4 regions of the Streptomyces sp. NPDC003027 genome follow, and region 2 is predicted to be linked to each of the others. Evidence: riboswitches for the same ligand, from Rfam matches in the RefSeq annotation. Region 2 holds a riboswitch; each other region holds the start of a gene.
The links. Region 2 has a riboswitch for cyclic di-AMP ahead of ACWDX6_RS24415 (transglycosylase family protein). Riboswitches for the same ligand answer to the same signal wherever they lie in the genome.
Positions count from the first base shown of each region.

Region 1: linked by a shared signal. The riboswitch ahead of ACWDX6_RS11765 (M23 family metallopeptidase) and the one ahead of ACWDX6_RS24415 (transglycosylase family protein) in region 2 are both predicted to bind cyclic di-AMP.
Region 3: linked by a shared signal. The riboswitch ahead of ACWDX6_RS06275 (M23 family metallopeptidase) and the one ahead of ACWDX6_RS24415 (transglycosylase family protein) in region 2 are both predicted to bind cyclic di-AMP.
Region 4: linked by a shared signal. The riboswitch ahead of ACWDX6_RS29425 (C40 family peptidase) and the one ahead of ACWDX6_RS24415 (transglycosylase family protein) in region 2 are both predicted to bind cyclic di-AMP.

Region 1 covers NZ_JBSFTU010000012.1:37,559-42,100, forward strand. The annotation lists gene ACWDX6_RS11760 (GntR family transcriptional regulator) at 1-477, opposite strand, end outside; gene ACWDX6_RS11765 (M23 family metallopeptidase) at 708-1,490, opposite strand; cyclic di-AMP (ydaO/yuaA leader) riboswitch at 1,504-1,669, opposite strand; gene ACWDX6_RS11770 (M16 family metallopeptidase) at 1,882-3,249, opposite strand; gene ACWDX6_RS11775 (M16 family metallopeptidase) at 3,276-4,542, opposite strand, start outside.
Region 2 covers NZ_JBSFTU010000039.1:18,660-23,201, reverse strand. The annotation lists gene eno (phosphopyruvate hydratase) at 1-358, opposite strand, end outside; gene ACWDX6_RS24415 (transglycosylase family protein) at 740-1,435, opposite strand; cyclic di-AMP (ydaO/yuaA leader) riboswitch at 1,439-1,614, opposite strand; gene ACWDX6_RS24410 (transglycosylase family protein) at 1,873-2,868, opposite strand; gene ACWDX6_RS24405 (cytochrome P450 family protein) at 2,983-4,245, opposite strand; gene ACWDX6_RS24400 (globin domain-containing protein) at 4,433-4,542, shown strand, end outside.
Region 3 covers NZ_JBSFTU010000005.1:96,949-101,490, reverse strand. The annotation lists gene ACWDX6_RS06290 (helix-turn-helix domain-containing protein) at 1-555, shown strand, start outside; gene ACWDX6_RS06285 (DUF6126 family protein) at 576-731, shown strand; gene ACWDX6_RS06280 (tyrosine-protein phosphatase) at 746-1,558, opposite strand; cyclic di-AMP (ydaO/yuaA leader) riboswitch at 1,949-2,105, shown strand; gene ACWDX6_RS06275 (M23 family metallopeptidase) at 2,110-3,051, shown strand; gene ACWDX6_RS06270 (SGNH/GDSL hydrolase family protein) at 3,223-4,017, shown strand; gene ACWDX6_RS06265 (TetR/AcrR family transcriptional regulator) at 4,037-4,542, opposite strand, start outside.
Region 4 covers NZ_JBSFTU010000067.1:3,646-8,187, reverse strand. The annotation lists gene ACWDX6_RS29440 (urease subunit alpha) at 1-623, opposite strand, end outside; gene ACWDX6_RS29435 (urease subunit beta) at 616-945, opposite strand; gene ACWDX6_RS29430 (urease subunit gamma) at 959-1,261, opposite strand; cyclic di-AMP (ydaO/yuaA leader) riboswitch at 1,905-2,077, shown strand; gene ACWDX6_RS29425 (C40 family peptidase) at 2,081-2,557, shown strand; gene ACWDX6_RS29420 (ATP-binding protein) at 2,694-3,122, opposite strand; gene ACWDX6_RS29415 (8-amino-7-oxononanoate synthase) at 3,322-4,527, opposite strand.

The DNA of each region.
Region 1 (4,542 bases), on a different contig from region 2:
CACGTACATCCAGGCGATCTTGTGCCGGAGCTGGGTGAGCAGCGCTGTGAGCGCCGGGCTGCCGGACGCCTGCGCGAGCGTCTCGTGGAACCAGCCGCCGAGCGAGCGCAGATCCTCGCCCTGGCCGCGTCTGGCCCGCTCCTGCCCCAGCCTGACCAGGCCGCGCAGCACCTTGAGATGGGCCTCGGTGCGGCGCTGTGCGGCGCGGGCGGCGCCGAGCGGCTCAAGGAGCGACCGTACGTCCAGCAGGTCGGCCGCCTCCTGCTCGGTGAGTTCGGCGACATGGGCCCCCGCGTGCCGACGGGTGATCACGAACCCCTCCGACTCCAGGGTCCGCAGCGCCTCGCGGACCGGGACGCGGGAGACTCCGTAGCGGCGGGCGAGCTGCTCCTCGGTCAGCCGGCCGCCGCGCTCGAAGACACCGGAGACGATGTCGTCCCGGATCGCCGTGCATACCGAGTGCGCGGGGATGCGCATGTCCGACCTCCGCCTCAATCCGCGCGAAACCCATCCGATTGACGTCCGTCCGCCGGTTCCTCGCCGGCTGTTCGATGACGGACGACTGTTCGGTGACTCTATTGCAGCGCGGCGGTAATTCCGATGGCTCCGGTGGATCCATGGATATCTTTTGGCCGAGAAAAGCCCCGGCTCAGTACGAGCCGGGGCTTTTCTGACGTGGACGGGCGGGACTGCCCGGCGCGGTCGGGTCAGACGTTCACGCCGCGGGCGCGCAGGTACGCGACCGGGTTGATGTCGGAGCCGTACTCGGCGCTGGTGCGGGCCTCGAAGTGCAGGTGCGGGCCGGTGGAGTTGCCGGTCGAGCCGGAGATGCCGATCCGCTCGCCCGGGGTGACGGTCTGGCCGACCGAGACGGTGATGTCCGCCAGGTGCCCGTACTGGGTGTACGTGCCGTCGTTCATCCGGATGACGACGTTGTTGCCGTACGCGCCGCCCCAGCCGGCCTCGACGACGGTGCCGGCGCCCACGGAGACGACCTTGCTGCCGTAGGCGGCGTGGAAGTCGACTCCGGAGTGGCTGCCGGAGGACCAGAGGGAGCCGCCGGTCTTGTAGCCGGTGGTGACGTACGAACCCGCGATGGGGAGCTGGAAGGAGTTCAGGCGCTTGCGCTCGGCCTCGCGGGCGGCGCGCTCCTTGGCCTCGCGGACCTCCTTGGCACGGGCCTCGGCCTTGCGCTTCGCCTCGGCCTGCGCGCGGGCCTCAGCCTTCGCCTTGGCGAGGGCCTCGACGGCCTCCCGCTCCTGGACGGCGGCCTGGACGTCGATCTGGTCCGCCAGGGACTCGGAGACGACGGCCTGGTTCAGGCCGGTGTCCTCGAGCGAGCGGGGGTCCGTGTCGGCGGCGAGCGCCGGGGAGGCGAGGGTTCCGAGGACGCCGGTGGTGGCGAGGGTGGCGACGCCGGCGATGCCCGCGCTGCGGCGCGCCAGACGGCTCGGACCACGATGCTTCCCGGTGGCACGGGTGAACGCCATGAAGTGGCTGATCCTTTCCTTCCTTCTCGCCTACCGGGTTAGCTGACGGGTTCGGAGCAGGAAGGTCTCCTACGGGCCCCTCCGCGCTCTGGCGAAGGCGTCCGATTCACCCCAGGGACTTCGTGTGGGTCCCCGGCTCCCCAGGCTCGCGCCTGACGGGGACTCGGCGATGACTGCCCGGTGCCGCGGATGCGGCGGGTGCTACTGACGAACAGCCGGACCGACGCTAAGCGGACTGTCTTTCAATCAGCAAACAGACCCGCCTTTTTGTAAGACATGCCACAGGGCAGAGGGGCACCCTCTCCCGCAATACGGACAAAGGCCCGGCAAAGGCGAGGACCCCGACGTACGGTGACGTCGGGGTCCTCGCAGCGGCGCGGGAGCGCCTCGATCAGCCGGTGACGACGGTCACTTCGCCGATGCCGAGCGCGCGCACGGGCTCCTCGATCTGCGCCGCGTCCCCCACGAGCACGGTGACCAGGCGGTCCACCGGGAAGGCGTTGACGACGGCCGCCGTCGCCTCCACCGTGCCGGTCTCGGCCAGCCGCGCGTACAACTGCGCCTGGAAATCGTCCGGAAGGTGCTGCTCGACCTGGTCGGCGAGCGTTCCGGCGACGGAGGCGGCCGTCTCGTACTTCAGCGGCGCCACGCCCACCAGGTTCTGCACCGCGACATCGCGCTCCGCGTCCGTCAGACCCTCGGCGGCGAGCGTGCGCAGCACCTTCCACAGGTCGTCAAGTGCCGGGCCGGTGTTGGGGGTGTCGACGGAACCGCTGATGGCGAGCATCGCGGCGCCGTTGCCCTCGCTGTCGGAGCGGAGCACCTGGCCGAAGGCCCGCACGCCGTAGGTGTAGCCCTTCTCTTCGCGCAGGACACGGTCCAGGCGGGAGGTGAGGGTGCCGCCGAGGCAGTACGTGCCGAGGACCTGGGCAGGCCAGACCCGGTCGTGCCGGTCGGGGCCGACGCGGCCGATCAGGAGCTGCGTCTGGACCGCGCCGGGACGGTCCACGATGACCACGCGGCCGGTGTCGTCGGCCGTGATCGGCGGCATGCGGCGCGGCTCCGCCGTGTCGCCCGTCCAGGCGCCGAGGGTCTCGGCGAGGACCTTGTCCAGGTCGACGTCGGTCAGGTCGCCGACGACCACGGCGGTGGCCGTGCCGGGCCGCACATGCGCGTCGCGGAAGGCGCGAACCGCTGCGGCGTCGATCGCGGCGACCGTCTCCTCGGTGCCCTGGCGCGGCCGGGACATGCGCGAGCCGGCCGGGAAGAGCTCCTTGGAGAGCTGCTTGGCCGCCCTGCGGGCGGGGTTCGCCGTCTCGTGCGGGATCTCGTCCAGCCGGTTGCGCACCAGCCGCTCGATCTCGGTGTCGACGAACGCCGGGGCGATCAGGGCCTCGGAGAGCAGACCGAGCGCCTTGGGCAGCCGGGAGACCGGGACCTCCAGGGAGACCCGTACGCCCGGGTGGTCGGCGTGCGCGTCGAGCGTGGCACCGCAGCGCTCCAGCTCCGCGGCGAACTCCTCCGCCGAGTGCTTGTCCGTCCCTTCGGAGAAGGCCCGCGCCATGATGGTCGCGACGCCGTCGAGACCCTCCGGCTCGGCGTCCAGCGGGGCGTCGAGGAAGAGCTCGACCGCCACCACCTTCTGCCCGGGGCGGTGACAGCGCAGCACCGTCAGGCCGTTGTCCAGCGCACCGCGCTCCGGGGCCGGGAAGGCCCAGGGGCGGGCGACGCCCGGCTTCGGCTGCGGGTGGAACTCCATGCTCGTCAAAGACGCGGCAGCGTCGCTCACTGGTCCGCTCCCTCTTCCTCGTCGCTCTCGCTGTCGCTGTCGCTGTGCTCGGCGGTGACCGGCTCGTAGACGAGCACCGCGCGGTTGTCGGGACGCAGCCGGGCCGCGGCGACCTCGCGCACCTCGTCGGCGGTGACGTCCAGGACGCGGTTCACGGCCGTCAGGGCGAGCTGCGGGTCACCGAAGAGCACCGCGTACCGGCACAGTTCGTCGGCGCGGCCGGCGACCGTGCCGAGCCGGTCCAGCCACTCGCGCTCCAACTGCGCCTGGGCGCGCTCCATCTCCTCGGGCGTCGGGCCCTCGGCGGCGAAGCGGGCCAGCTCCTCGTCGACGGCGGCCTCGATCTCGGGGACCTCGACGCCGCCCGACGTCTTCACGTCCAGCCAGCCCAGCGAGGGCGCGCCGGCCAGGCGCAGCAGGCCGAAGCCGGCCGCGACGGCCGTGCGGTCGCGGCGGACCAGACGGTTGTGCAGCCGGGAGGACTCGCCGCCGCCGAGCACGGTCAGCGCGAGGTCGGCGGCGTCGCACTCGCGCGTGCCGTCGTGCGGAAGGCGGTAGGCGGCCATCAGCGCGCGGGCCGGGACCTCCTCCTCCACGACCTCGCGCAGCTGCTCGCCGATGGTGTCGGGCAGCGTGCCGTCGCGCGGGGGCCGCTTGCCGTCGTGCGACGGGATGGAGCCGAAGTACTTCTCGATCCAGGCGAGCGTCTGCTCCGGGTCGATGTCGCCGACGACCGACAGCACCGCGTTGTTCGGCGCGTAGTACGTCCGGAAGAAGCTCCGCGCGTCCTCCAGCGTGGCCGCGTCCAGGTCCGCCATGGAGCCGATCGGCGTGTGGTGGTACGGGTGGCCCTCGGGGTAGGCGAGGGCGGTCAGCTTCTCGAAGGCCGTGCCGTAGGGCACGTTGTCGTACCGCTGGCGGCGCTCGTTCTTGACGACGTCGCGCTGGTTCTCCATGGACTCGTCGTCCAGAGCGGCGAGGAGCGAGCCCATCCGGTCCGCCTCCAGCCAGAGCGCGAGCTCCAGCTGGTGCGTCGGCATCGTCTCGAAGTAGTTGGTGCGCTCGAAGCTCGTCGTGCCGTTGAGCGAGCCGCCCGCGCCCTGGACCAGCTCGAAGTGGCCGTTTCCGTGGACCTGCTTCGAGCCCTGGAACATCAGGTGCTCGAAGAGGTGCGCGAGACCGGTGCGGCCCGCCACCTCGTGGCGCGAGCCGACGTCGTACCAGAGGCAGACCGCGGCGACCGGGGTCAGGTGGTCCTCGGAG
Region 2 (4,542 bases):
CGGCGAGGGAGACGCCGAGGATGGCGTTGGCGCCGAGCGAGGACTTGTCCGGGGTGGCGTCCAGGTCGAACATCGCCTGGTCGATCAGGCGCTGCTCGGTGGCGTCGTAGCCGACGAGCTCCGGGCCGATCTGCTCGATGACGGCGAGGACGGCCTTCTCGACACCCTTGCCCTGGTAGCGGTTCGGGTCACCGTCGCGGAGCTCGAGGGCCTCGAACGCACCGGTGGAGGCACCGGACGGAACAGCAGCACGGCCGGTGCTGCCGTCGTCGAGGCCGACCTCGACCTCGACCGTGGGGTTGCCTCGGGAGTCCAGGATTTCCCGGGCTACGACGACGTCGATGGACGGCACGAGCATCTCCTTCTGGGATGTGAAGCTAGATGTGACGCATGCGGTGCAGGGTCTCTTTGGCCTTGCGGCAAGAGCCTAACCGGCTCCCGCCCTCCAGTCGGCCGGGCGCCCGCCCGCTGGGACGAAAAAGGACCCAAGGGCATGCATCTGCGGACGAACGACCTCAGAACTACTGGGCGGTAACGAGGTGGGGCCCTGCGGGCGGGGCTCGGCCCCGGGAACCCGGGGGGTCACCCGCCGGCCGGTGGCCCCGAACGCGCGGAACCCCGGTCCGGCGCGCACGGGGGAAGGGCGCGCCGGACCGGGGTGGTCACCGCGGGAGAGTCGTGGGGGCGAGACGCCCCCTGGGGCCCGTGCGAGCCGCCGGACTCACGCGGGCCGCCGGACTCACTTCAGGTGGAGCTGCTGGCCCGGGTAGATCAGGTCGGCGTCGTCGACGATGTCCTTGTTGAGCTCGAACAGCTTGGCCCAGCCGCCCTTGACGTCGTGGGCGGCGGCGATCTTGCTCAGCGTGTCGCCGGCCGCGACCTTGTACTCGCCGTCACCCTTCGCGACCTTCTTGCCGGTCGGGGTGGTGACGGTCTTCTTCGGCTCGGCCTTCTTGGGCGCGGCCTTCGGCGCGGTGCGCGACTCGCTGCGGGTCGTCGGCTGCTCGGCCTGACGCTCCTGCTGCGCGGGGGCGGCCTGCTCGGCGGAGCCGCCGTTGTACGCGGCGCCGGAGAGGCCCACGCCGCAGCTCGGCCAGGCACCCTTGCCCTGGCCGGCCAGGACCTTCTCGGCGACCGCTATCTGCTGCGACTTGGAGGCCTGGTCGGCGGTCGAGGCGTACGCGGTACCGCCGTAGGCGGCCCAGGTGGAGGCCGAGAACTGCAGGCCGCCGTAGTAACCGTTGCCGGTGTTGATGGACCAGTTGCCGCCGGACTCGCACTGGGCGACGGCGTCCCACTCGGAGGCGGTGGCGGCCGAGGCGGACCCGGCCGTCATCAGCGGGGCGGCGACGGCGACGCCGGCGACGCCGACGAGTGCGACGGCGCGGGTGGCCTTGGAAGCACGACGGTGCTTGCCCTTACCGGAAAGCAGCATGCGATTTCTCCTCACCGACGCCTGCGAGGTGAGCTGTCGGGTTCGGACCAAGTGAGTTGTCCGGCCGCGTGACCAGCACGCGGCTCCACCCCAAGCCGGCCTTCCGTCCGTCTGTCTCGACGGCCGGGAACCGGCGCTTACCTTGGGTCCCCCGCTCCTGCCTACGGCGCTTGCGCGACGACTGTTCCCATCAACCGACGGCAGGATTCGGCGTTTCGGTCGACGGGGCCCGCGGTGGCGAGCAGTCACGACCGTAGACACAGACCCCCACGAAGTTCAAAGGCGTCCATTAGGGAGAAATCGCCCTTACCCGCCCTCGACCGAACAGCGTTTACGCAGGTGAGAGGTGACGGGAGCAAAGTTTGCGGACGGGATACGCCGGTCGCGACAAAGAGACCCATGTCTCACTTGCTCAGAACCGGACATAAGGTCCCGAACTAGCCCTGCGCGGGAGCGGTTTCGGGCGTCAGGTCGAGGCTCTGACCAGGGAGGATGAGATCCGGATCGCCGCCCACCGTCCGGCGGTTGGCGTCATAGAGCGCGGCCCAGCCGCCGGGGAGCTCGTTCTCCTGAGCAATCTCGGTGAGATTGTCTCCGGGCTTGACGGTGTATTCGTCCGCGGTGCCCTGAGTGTCCGCATTCTCCGCACCCGTACCGGCGGTCACGCCGCCTGTCGGCCCGTCAGCCGCTTCGAGCGGCGAGGCGTGGCGACCGGTTTCTCCGCTGCCGTCCGCAATGCCCGTCTCTTCGGGGGCCGCGCCGCCACGGTGCTTGCCGGTGCCCGGGGCGGCCGGCGCGGACGGCGTGACCGATGCCCCGGGGGCGGTGGGGGACGGCGTGCCGATGCCCGTCGAGGCGTCCGGCGCCACGGGCGCGGTGGGGGCGGCGGAGGTGGTCGGGACGGCCTCGGGGGCCGTCGGGAGGACCTCGGGGGTCGTCGGGGCCGCCTCGGGCGCCGTGGGGGCGATCGGCAGACCCGTGGTCCGGTTCGACTCCTCGACCGGGCCCGTGGGCTCCGCCGGCACGACGGCCGGCCCCGGGTCCACCTCGGGGGCGGTGCCGTCGTTCGTCAGACCGGCGATCGGGGCGCAGGTGTCCCACTCCGTGCCACCGGCGGCGAACGCCTTCTCGGCCACCACGATCTGCTGCGCACGGCTGGCCAGGTCGGCGCTGGACGCGTACGCGAGGCCGCCGTGCCGCTCCCAGGTCTCCTGGGTGAACTGGAGCCCGCCGTAGAGCCCGTTGCCGAAGTTGGCGCTCCACAGGCCGCCCGACTCGCACTCGGCCACCCGGTCCCAGGTGGCGGCGTCGGCGGCGGAGGCGGAGCCCGCGCCGAGCAGCGGCAGCGCGAGGGCCGATCCGGTCACGCCTGCGGCGACGACGATGGCGGGGGCCTGGCGGGGTCTGCGGTGACGTCCGTTCCCGGAGCGCATGCGGAATGCCTTTCGCGTGACGGCTGAGAATGACGGTGAACGTAGCGGCATTCGAACGTCAGTCACAAGTCGATGCAGCGGAGATCACGTAAAAGTCACAGTCCTGACGGTTCGTCAGCGGACAAGGGGGTCGAACTCCACCGGAAGAGTGCGCAATCCGCGCATGATGAGCCCTCCCCGCCACCGCAGATCGGCCGGATCCACGGCAAGTCGCAGATCCGGCAGCCGCGTCAGGAGGGTGGCGAGGGCGATCTGTCCCTCCAGCCGGGCGAGCGGGGCGCCGATGCAGTAATGGATGCCGTGCCCGTACCCGAGGTGCTGGTTGTCGCGCCGGGACAGGTCGAGCGTGTCCGGCCGGTCGAACCGCGCCGGGTCGCGGTCGGCGGCGGCGAGTACGACGAGGACCGGATCGCCCGCCGGGATCTCCTGCCCGCCGATGGTCAGCGGCTCCATGGCGTACCGCCAGGTGGCCAGCTCGACCGGTCCGTCGTAGCGCAACAGCTCCTCGACCCCCGTCTCCAGGAGCCCCCGCTCCCCCGCCGCGAGCGACGCCTGGAGCCGCTCCCGCTGGTCGGGGTTGCGGAGCAGCGCGTACACCCCGTTCCCCACCAGATTGACCGTGGTCTCGAAGCCGGCGAAGAGCAGGATGAAGGCCATCGCAGCGGCCTCGTTCTCGGTGAGGTGCTCCCCGTGGTCGGAGGCCTTGATGAGGCCAGAGATCAGGTCGTCCCCCGGATCGAGCCGCTTGCGGTGGATCAGCTCCGCGAGATACCCGCGCATCTTCTTGACCGACCGCGCGACCCCGCCGCGCGGCCCTCCGCCGTGCCGGATCATCATCCCGGCCCAGTCACGGAAGTCGTCCTGGTCCTCGCGCGGGACGCCGAGCAGGTCGCAGATCGCGTAGATGGGCAGCGGAAAGGCGAACTCGTGGATGAGGTCGGCGCTCCCCTTCTCCGCGAACCCGTCGATGAGCTGATCGGTCAGCTCCTGCACCCGCGGCGCGAACTCGGCCACCCGGCGCGGCGTGAACGCCTTCGACACCAGGCGTCGCAGCCGGGTGTGGTCGGGCGGATCGATGTTGAGCAGATGCGTCATCAGCTCGGCCTTGCGCTCGCCGGGGATCCCCGTCTTCCCCTTGGCGTGCGCCGGCTCGTCGTGGTGCGCGGGGTTCTTCGACAGCCGCTGGTCCGCGAGCGCCTGCCGCGCGTCGGCGTACCGCGTCACCAGCCACGCCTCGACCCCGCTGGGCAGCTCGGCCCGGTGCACGGGCGCGTGCTCGCGCAGCCAGGCGTAGGCGGGATACGGATCGGTCGCGAACTCCCAGGTGAAGAGCGCGGGGGCGGCGGAACCGCCGGGGGCGGGGGGCTGGTCGTGCATGGCCCCGACAGTAATCGGCGCCCCTGCCCGGCTGGGCGGCGACCACGGTGTGTCCGTTCCCCAGGTGCGGTGCGCGGCCGGGGGGCGGCGCGGGTGTGTCCGTTCCCTACGCGGCGCGCGACCGGGCGGCGGCGACGGGTGTGTCCGTCCGCGTCCCCGGCGTGGAGATCCGGGATTAGATGCTCCCGTGGACGCTCAGTTGCTCAGAAGCACGTTCGCCGTCGTCGAGAGACGGGCGGAGCATGCCGTCACCTTCTTCTACTCCCATCTGTTCTGGCACAACCCGGGCATCCGCGA
Region 3 (4,542 bases), on a different contig from region 2:
CGCGGGCTGCGCCGGCGGCGCGGGCTCACCCTGGAGGCCGCCGCCCGGCGGGCCGGTCTGTCGCCGGCCCATCTCTCCCGGCTGGAGACGGGCCGCCGCCAGCCCTCGCTGCCGATGCTGCTCGCCCTCGCCCGCATCTACGGTACGACCGTCTCGGAACTCCTCGGCGAGGCGCCCCCCGAGCGCGACCCGATCGTCCGCGCGGGCCGGGCCGAGCCCGTCGAGGCCGACGGCTGGGTCTACCACCAGGCCGGCGGCTCCGGACGCGCCCTTCAGGCGCTCCGCGTCCACGTGCCGTACGCCACCCGCGCCGACATCGTGCGGGTCCACCCCGGCGAGGAGTGGCTCCACGTCCTGGACGGCCGGGTGCGGCTCGCGCTCGGTGACGCCGTGCACGTGCTCGAACCGGGGGACAGCGCGCACTTCGACTCGCTCACCCCGCACCGCATCGGCGCCGCCACCCGAGGCGGGGCCGACCTGCTCTTCGTCCACACGCTGATGCAGAGCCCCGCCGCCGAGCTGTGTCTCGGCGAGGGGACCCCGCACCCGCGCTGAGCCCTTTGGAAGGTGCTGAAATGTCCGACAAATCCGCCGCGATCACTGGTGAGGAGCGCGGGGGCGGCAAGTTCCCCAAGGGGCTGGTCCTCCGCCTCTTCGCCTACCTGGTCGCCGGCCACCTCTTCGCGGGCTTCCTCTATCTGCTCTTCATGCTCGGCGGACAGAACCAGTAGCCGCGCCGGCCGGGCTACGCCTCGGTGACGAGGCGCTCGCGCAGCCGCTCACGGGTCTCGGGAGCGAGCCCGAGCCCCTGCGAGAGGTAGTTCTCGGCCGTGCCCCAGGTCTGCTCCATCGTCTCGAACGCCGCCCGGAGGTACTCCACGCGCGCGTCGAAGAGCGGACCGAGCAGCTCCATCACCTCGGGTGCCATGGCGTCCGCGGAGGTGGAGCTGCGGCGGATCTTGTAGCGGCGGTGGGGGTCGTTCGACTTGATGTAGTCCGCCTCGATCGCCTCGCGCTCGACGCCCACTGCGAGCAGCGAGATCGCTATGGACAGACCCGCGCGGTCCTTGCCGGCCGCGCAGTGCATCAGGGCGGGGACGCTGTCCTCGGCCATCGCGTGCAGGACGCGGCTGTGCTCCGCCGTACGCTCGACGATCATCTTCCGGTACGACTCGGCCATGCGGTCGGCCGCCTTGCCGTCGCCGAGCGCGTCGCGCAGCTGCTCCAGGTTGCCCCCGCTGACCAGCTTCCAGAACTCCTTGCCGTCGGCCGGGTCGTTGAGCGGTATGTTCACATTTCGTACACCCGGCAGCTCGATGTCCGCGCCCTCCACCTTCCGGTCCGCCGCGTTGCGGAAGTCGAAGACGGTGTGCAGTCCGAGGGTGGACAGGAAGGCCGCGTCCTCCTCCGTGGCGTGCGCGAGGTGGCCGCTGCGGAAGAGCCGTCCGAACCGCACCGAGCCGCCGTCCACGGTCGGCAGGCCGCCCACGTCCCTGAAGTTTCGGACCCCGGTCAGCTCGGGTTCGGTCGACGGGACCTGCGGCAGCTGCTGCGTCACGAGTACTCCTGAGTGTTGGCGGACTTCGACGATACGAGATCGGTTCCTGGGGCAATCATTCCGGGTGGCGGCCCGCTCGCACACCCCTGAGGCGGTAATGAGCGTTCTGTCCGAATTGGGATGTTAGGGATAACGCGCCCTGATTGCAGGGGAGATGGGTTCCGGGGCGTGAGCAGCGTCATAACCGTGACGGACCGTGCCTGATCGTCTTCCGCAATAGCCCTGGCAGAAAAGGAAATCGAGCCTCCGTCATCGCGGAGGGTGACCGGAATTCCGGTTGAATTTCACGGCGGGGAATGCGAGATGAATGCGACGGCTTGTTCACGCCGACCCCCCTCGTCTACGGTCACCGTCAATCCGGTCGGACCGCCGAATCCTGCCACCGTCCGGAATCCGCACCCACCCACGTATGGCAGGAGCGGGGGACCCAGGTAGTACGCCGAACCGGCTCGTGCCGGCCCGGCTCGGGGTGAAGCCGCGTGAGAACGCGGCCGGGCATCTCCAGTCCGAACCCGACAGCTCACCTCGCAGGCGACGGAGAGGAATTCGCCATGCCCGCGAAGGGTAAGCACCGCCGTCCCAAGGTCAACCCGATCACGCGCGGATTCGTCGCCGCCGGTACGGGCGGCGCCGTCGTCGCCCTGCCGCTCCTCGGCGCGACCGGCGCCCACGCCGCCGAGAAGACCGCTCCCGCCGTGATGCCCGAGCAGGCCGTCGCCGCCGCCGCGAAGGCCCCGGCCGCCGCCAAGGCCAAGCCGAAGACGTACTCCGTCGTCGCCGGCGACTATCTGTCCAAGATCGCCGCCGAGCACCACCTGGCCGGCGGCTGGAAGAAGCTCTACGAGGACAACCGCCAGGTCGTCGGCGAGAACCCCTCGCTGATCTTCCCCGGCATGAAGCTCACCCTCGGCGCCAAGTCCACGGCCAAGGCGCCCGCGCCCAAGGCCGCGGCTCCGAAGGCCGCGCCCAAGGCGGCTCCGAAGGCGGCTCCGAAGGCCGGGAAGTCCACCTCCGACGCGGCCGAGTCGCGCAGCTCCCGCAGCAGCGAGCGCGCCGCCGCGGAGTCGAAGCCGGCGTCGCAGTCCTCCTCCGGCTGGGTCTCCCCGGTGAGCGGCGGCGTCTCCACGCCGTACCGCGCCTCCGGCTCGATGTGGTCCTCCGGCTACCACACCGGTGTCGACTTCATGGCCTCCTCCGGCACCTCCGTCAAGGCCGTCGGCGCGGGCACCGTGTACTCCGCCGGCTGGAGCGGTTCGTACGGCAACGAGGTCGTCATCCAGCACGCGGACGGCACCTACTCGCAGTACGCGCACCTCTCCTCCCTCTCCGTCTCCGCCGGCCAGTCCGTCAACGGCGGCGACCAGATCGGCCTGTCCGGCTCCACCGGCAACTCCAGCGGTCCGCACCTGCACTTCGAGATGCGCACCGGTCCGAGCTACGGCTCGGACATCGACCCGCTCGCCTACCTGCGCGAGAAGGGCGTCAGCATCTGACGCGTCACCACTCGACGCGTCCCACGGCACGCACCCCGGGCCCGGCACCTTCGTGCCGGGCCCTCGGCGTATTCCGGCTTGGCGCAATCTTGACCGGTGGCGTATCTCACCTGCCGTCAACCACTCCTTACGGTCGCGTAGGTCACACCCCCAAGGGAAAGATGTGCTCCCGTGGCAGACGATTCGAGATCAAGAGACATGGACGTATTCGGGTCGTACGCGGCGATCGGTGACAGCTTCACCGAGGGCGTCGGAGATCCCGGACCCGACGGGACGTATGTGGGATGGGCGGACCGTTTCGCGGTGCTGCTGGCCGACCGGCTGCCGGAGCACGAAGCGTTCCGCTACGCCAATCTGGCCGTACGCGGCCGCCTCCTCGACCAGATCGTGGAGGAGCAGGTCCCCCGCGCCAAGGAACTCGCCCCCGACCTGGTGACCTTCTGCGCGGGCGGCAACGACATCATCCGCCCCGGCAGCGACCCGGACGACGTCGCCGAGCGCTTCGAGCGCGCCGTCGCCGACCTCACCTCCGCCGTCGGCACGGTCATGGTCACGACCGGCTTCGACACCCGGGACGTGCCCGTGCTGCGCCATCTGCGCGGCAAGATCGCCACCTACACGGCCCATGTCCGGGCCATCGCCGACCGCTACGGCTGCCCCGTCCTGGACCTCTGGTCGCTCAAGTCCGTCCAGGACAGGCGTGCTTGGGACGGCGACCGGCTGCATCTGTCGCCCGAGGGGCACACCCGGGTCGCCCTGCGCGCCGCCCAGGTCCTCGGCATCCCGGTACCGGCCGACCCGGACCAGCCGTGGCCGCCGCTGCCCCCGCGCGGGACGCTGGAGGTGCGCCGCGACGACATCCTGTGGGCCAGGGAGTACCTGGTGCCCTGGATCGGCCGCCGGCTGCGGGGCGAGAGCTCGGGCGACCACGTGGCGGCCAAGCGCCCGGACCTCATGCCCCTGTAGGCGTGATGGCCACGGCGGTCTACGAGCCGCGCTGAGCCCCCGTGTCGGGCCCGGGCAGGCCCAACTCCCGGTCCAGCGCCGCATCGGCCCACTCCAGCATGGCGGCGCGCGAGAGCGATCCGGCGTACGAGGTCATCTGCACCGCCAGCCCGTCCAGGAAGGCGGTCAGCCGCCAGGCCGCGGCCGCCGGGTCCCGGCAGGGGAACTCACCGGCCGCCGCGCCCTCGGCGATCACCTCGGCCAGCGCCGCCTTCCACTGCTGATCGAGGGCGCCGGCGACCTCCCGCAGGGCCGGTTCGCGCAGACTGGCCGACCAGCCCTCGATCCACAGCCGCCAGCCCTTGGCCTGCCCGGTGGGCGCGTACCAGCGGACCGCCGACCGCAACCGGCGCAGAGCCGTCGTGCGCCGCCCGAGCAGCGCCCGCAGATGGCCGAGGTCGCTCTCGGCGGCGTAGGCGAAGGCCGCCGCGACGAGCTTCTCCTTGGTCGAGAAGTGGTAGAGCACCAGGGCGTTGCTGACCCCGA
Region 4 (4,542 bases), on a different contig from region 2:
GACATGGTGTTGCCCTTGCCGAGCAGCCCGATGTTGACGGGGAACGTGTCCAGCGCCTCGAACATCCGGGCGAGATGCCAGGGGCCGGGGGTGACGGTGGTCGCCTTGGTTCCTTCGGCCGGGCCCGTGCCGCCGCCGACGAGGGTGGTGATGCCGGTGGCGAGCGCCTGCTCGACGACGGTCGGTGAGATGAAGTGGACGTGGGCGTCGACGGCTCCGGCGGTGACGATTCTGCCGTTGCCGGCGATGACCTCGGTCTCCGGTCCGATCACGAGGCCGGGGTGGACGCCGTCCATGGTATCGGGGTTGCCGGCCTTTCCGAGTGCGGTGATCCGGCCGTCGCGGATGCCGATGTCGGCCTTGACGACACCCCAGTGGTCGATGATCACGGCCCCGGTCACGACGGTGTCGGGCGCGCCCTCGGCGCGGGTCGTCCGGGACTGGCCCATGGACTCGCGGATGACCTTGCCGCCGCCGAAGACGGCTTCGTCGCCGGCGCGGCCGGGTCCGCCCGAGCGGTCCTCCTCGATCTCGACGAGCAGGTCGGTGTCGGCGAGCCGGATACGGTCACCGGTGGTGGGGCCGAAGAGGTCGGCGTAGACGGAACGGTGCAGGTCAGGCACGGTCGGCCCCCTCGGTGTCGAGCGCGCCGGCGGTCTCGCCGCGCAGGCCGGGGACCAGTCGGCGGCCCGCCAGCGGTACGAGTTCGACCTCCACGGGGATGCCGGGTTCGAAGCGCACGGCGGTGCCCGCGGCGATGTGGAGCCGCAGACCGCGCGCGGCGGCGCGGTCGAAGTCGAGACCGGGATTGGCCTCGGCGAAGTGGTAGTGGGAGCCGACCTGGACGGGGCGGTCGGCGGCGTTCAGGACCGTGAGGCGGGTGACGGGGCGGCCCTCGTTGAGGGCCACGGGGCCGTCCCCGTACAGGATCTCTCCGGGAATCATCGTCGCTCCCCCGTCACACGATCGGATCGTGGACGGTGACGAGCTTGGTGCCGTCCGGGAAGGTGGCCTCGACCTGCACGTCGTGGATCATCTCGGGGATGCCGGCCATGACGTCCTCACGGGAGAGGACCTTGCGGCCGGAGGCCATGAGCTCGGCGACCGTACGGCCGTCCCGTGCGCCCTCCAGAATGTGGGCGGTGATCAACGCGATGGACTCGGGGTGGTTGAGCTTCACCCCGCGTGCCCTGCGCTTCTCGGCCACGTCCGCCGCCACATGGATGAGCAGGCGTTCCTGCTCATGCGGGGTCAGTTGCACGCTTCCACCTCACAGTCGTCCACCGGGCGGCTCTCCCGGACAGCAGCGGACGTTACCGATCTTCCACACGGTGTCGAGCCGCGTAGCGGCGCTGCTGGGTCAGACATTGCACGTTAGGGCGGAAGTTTTTCCGGCGCGTTAACTCGGGCTTTGCGTCCCCGTGGACATCGGCCCGCCGGGTTTGCCCGCGCCCGGCTCGCGATGGCGGGCGGCGATGCCGAAGCGGCTCCGCTCACCCGGAGCCGATGCGGCGGGTCGACACGGGCGACCGAGCCGATGCTCCCCGGCGCCCCCCGCCAGTTGACATTCCCGCGTGTCGTGTCGAGGTCCACTCGGAGCACCGGCGCCGTGAAAACCCTCCCTCGTTCGGCGTAGTCGATGAATCGACTTATGGGAGGGGTGAGTTGCAGAACAGGTGCACACATCTGGCGGAATCGGCTGTTCCAGCCCTGGTACGGGGCTCGTCGAACAAACCTCTGAAGATCACGAAACCTTCTTGTCCACTCGAATGGATCAGTCGTGAGGAGCCTCACATATCGCCGTTTCAGCTCGGTTTTCGACCAGTGTGTGGGTCAAGATCCCTCACGACGACAAGCCCCCGCCACCGCGGCGGGGCGGTCCGGGCGGACGCCGAGTCCTGCCGCTGTCCCGGACGTCTGGTCGACAGGAGTGGATCGGCAGGAGTGGAGGACCCGAGCAGCACGGGACGACCGAGCAGGTGGGCCGTTCCTCGGGGTGAAGCCGCAGCCGCGGCCGGGCATCTTCGCCTGCCCGAACCCGACAGGTCATCCTTCACAGGCGGCTGACGAAGGGTTGCGCATGACTGCGCAGATTCATGTCCCGTCCCTGCTGTCCCGAGCCGGAGCCGTCTCGGCTCTCACCCTCGCCGCCGTCGGCGGCACGCTGCTGGCGCCGGGCGGCGCACCGGAGGCCCAGGCCGCGACCGCACACGCCGACAAGGCGCTGCGCATCGCCGCCTCCAAGAAGGGATCGCCTTACAAGTACGGAGCGACCGGGCCGAGCAGGTTCGACTGCTCGGGGCTCACGCTCTACTCGTACAAGAAGGCGGGCAAGTCGCTGCCCCGTACCGCGCAGCAGCAGTACAACAAGACCCGGCACATCTCCGCCTCCAGCAGGCAACGGGGCGACCTGGTCTTCTTCCACTCCGGTGGAAGGGTCTACCACGTGGGCATCTACGCCGGTGGCAACAAGATCTGGCACTCCCCCAAGACCGGCTCCTGGGTGAAGCTCGACAAGATCTGGTCCTCGAAGATCTACTACGGCCGGGTCCGCTGACGGGCCGCCATCCGGCGGACGAGATGCCGAAGGGGCGCGGTGACGCCACCGCCCCCCTCCGCACCGGCTCAGCTCCCCGCGAGCGGGACGGTGAGCAGGGCCGCACGCCAGCCCGGCATGATCGGCAAGACGCCCCCTAGACCAGGGACGCCTTCCAGGGCAGGGTGATCCAGACGGTCTTGCCGCCGTCGTCGGTCGGGGTGACCGAGAGCCGGCCGCCCGCCTCGGCCGCCAGATAGCGGATGATCACCATCCCCCGGCCGTTGTCCTGCTGCACGGCCGCCGGCAGCCGCCGGGGCCGGCGCGGATGGCTGTCGGTGACGCCGACGCACAGCCACTCCTCGCGCTCCAGGCGGACGTCGACGGTGAAGTTGGGCGACTGGCCGAAGGTGTGCTGCACGGCGTTGGTGGCCAGTTCCGAGACGATCAGCCGGACGGTGTCGGCGGTGTCGCTTCCGTCCGGGAGTCCCCACTCGCCGAGGACGTCGTCGACATATCTTCGGGCGGCGGACACCGAGGCGGGATCGCTCGGCAGAGTGACGGTTGCTTCCTGATGGTCTGCCATGGCGACGCTGTCCCTTTCCCACCGGGGCCCCGCCCCGGATTGCGCTCGCCGTCAGAGTGCCACCGGACGTGCCGCCATGGGTGGCGATCCCCCAAGATATGCCGATATCTGTCCCCCGATGCGGTGAACTCCGGCGAGGCGCAACCTTTTTGAGGCGGCTCTCCCCTAAGGCATCCCATCTCGATCCGCCGGACAGAGCCTAGGAAGCACCCGGAGCGGTGCGGACGATCGTCGCCACCGCCTCGGCGATCTGGGCGTCGCTGAGGTCCGCGCGGGCCGTGAGCCGCAGCCGGGAGATGCCGTCCGGCACCGAAGGGGGCCGGAAGCAGCCCACCGCCAGGCCCTCCGCCCGGCAGTCCGCCGCCCACGCCAGCGCCGCCTCCGGCGAGGGGGCGCGCACCGAGACCACGGCCGCGTCCGGGCGTACGGCGGTCAGCCCGGCGTCGGTGAGGAGCCGGTGCAGGGTGGTGGCCACCGTCCTCGCGCGCTCCGCGAGCCCGGGCTCGTCGTGGAGCAGGCGCAGGCTCGCGAGTGCGGCACCCACGGCGGCCGGGGCGAGCCCGGTGTCGAAGATGAACGTCCGGGCCGCGTTGACCAGGTGCTCGATGACCCGGGCGGGGCCGAGGACGGCGCCGCCCTGGCTGCCGAGGGACTTGGAGAGGGTCAGGGTGGCGACGACGTCGTCGTCACCGGCGAGACCGGCGGCGTGCGGGGCGCCCCGGCCGCCCGTCCCGAGGACGCCCAGGCCGTGGGCGTCGTCGACGACGAGCGCGGCGCCGTGGTCCCGGCAGGCCCGGGCCAGTTCGGCCAGCGGGGCCTTGTCGCCGTCCACCGAGAAGACCGAGTCGGTGACGGCGAGGGCCCGCCGCCCGCCGTGGGCGTGCAGCGTCTTGCGTACGGCCTCGGGGTCGCGGTGCGGGACCACGGCCGTCTCCGCGCGAGAGAGCCGGCAGCCGTCCACGATCGAGGCGTGGTTGCCCGCGTCCGAGACGATCAGGGAGCCGCGGCCGCTCAGCGCGGTGAGGGCGGCCAGATTGGCCGTGTACCCGGAGGAGAAGACGAGGGCCGCCTCGAACCCGCAGAACGCGGCGAGTTCGCGTTCGAGGCGGGCGTGCAGCCGGGTCGTGCCGGTGACCAGCCGCGAACCGGTCGAGCCCGCGCCCCAGCGCCGGGCGGCGTCCGCGGCGGCCTCGGTGATCTCGGGGCGCCGGGTCAGGCCGAGGTAGTCGTTGCTCGCCAGGTCGAGCAGCTCCGACTCCGCGGCCCGGGGCCTCAGCGTGCGGACGAGACCGGCCGCCGCGCGGCGGCGCGCCTCGGCGTCCGTCCAGTCGAACGCGGTCCGGCGCCTGCCGGTGCCCGAACCCCCGTCCGAGCCCTCGGCCCGTGTGTCCTCGTCCCTGAGCATGAGGCAGATCCTTTT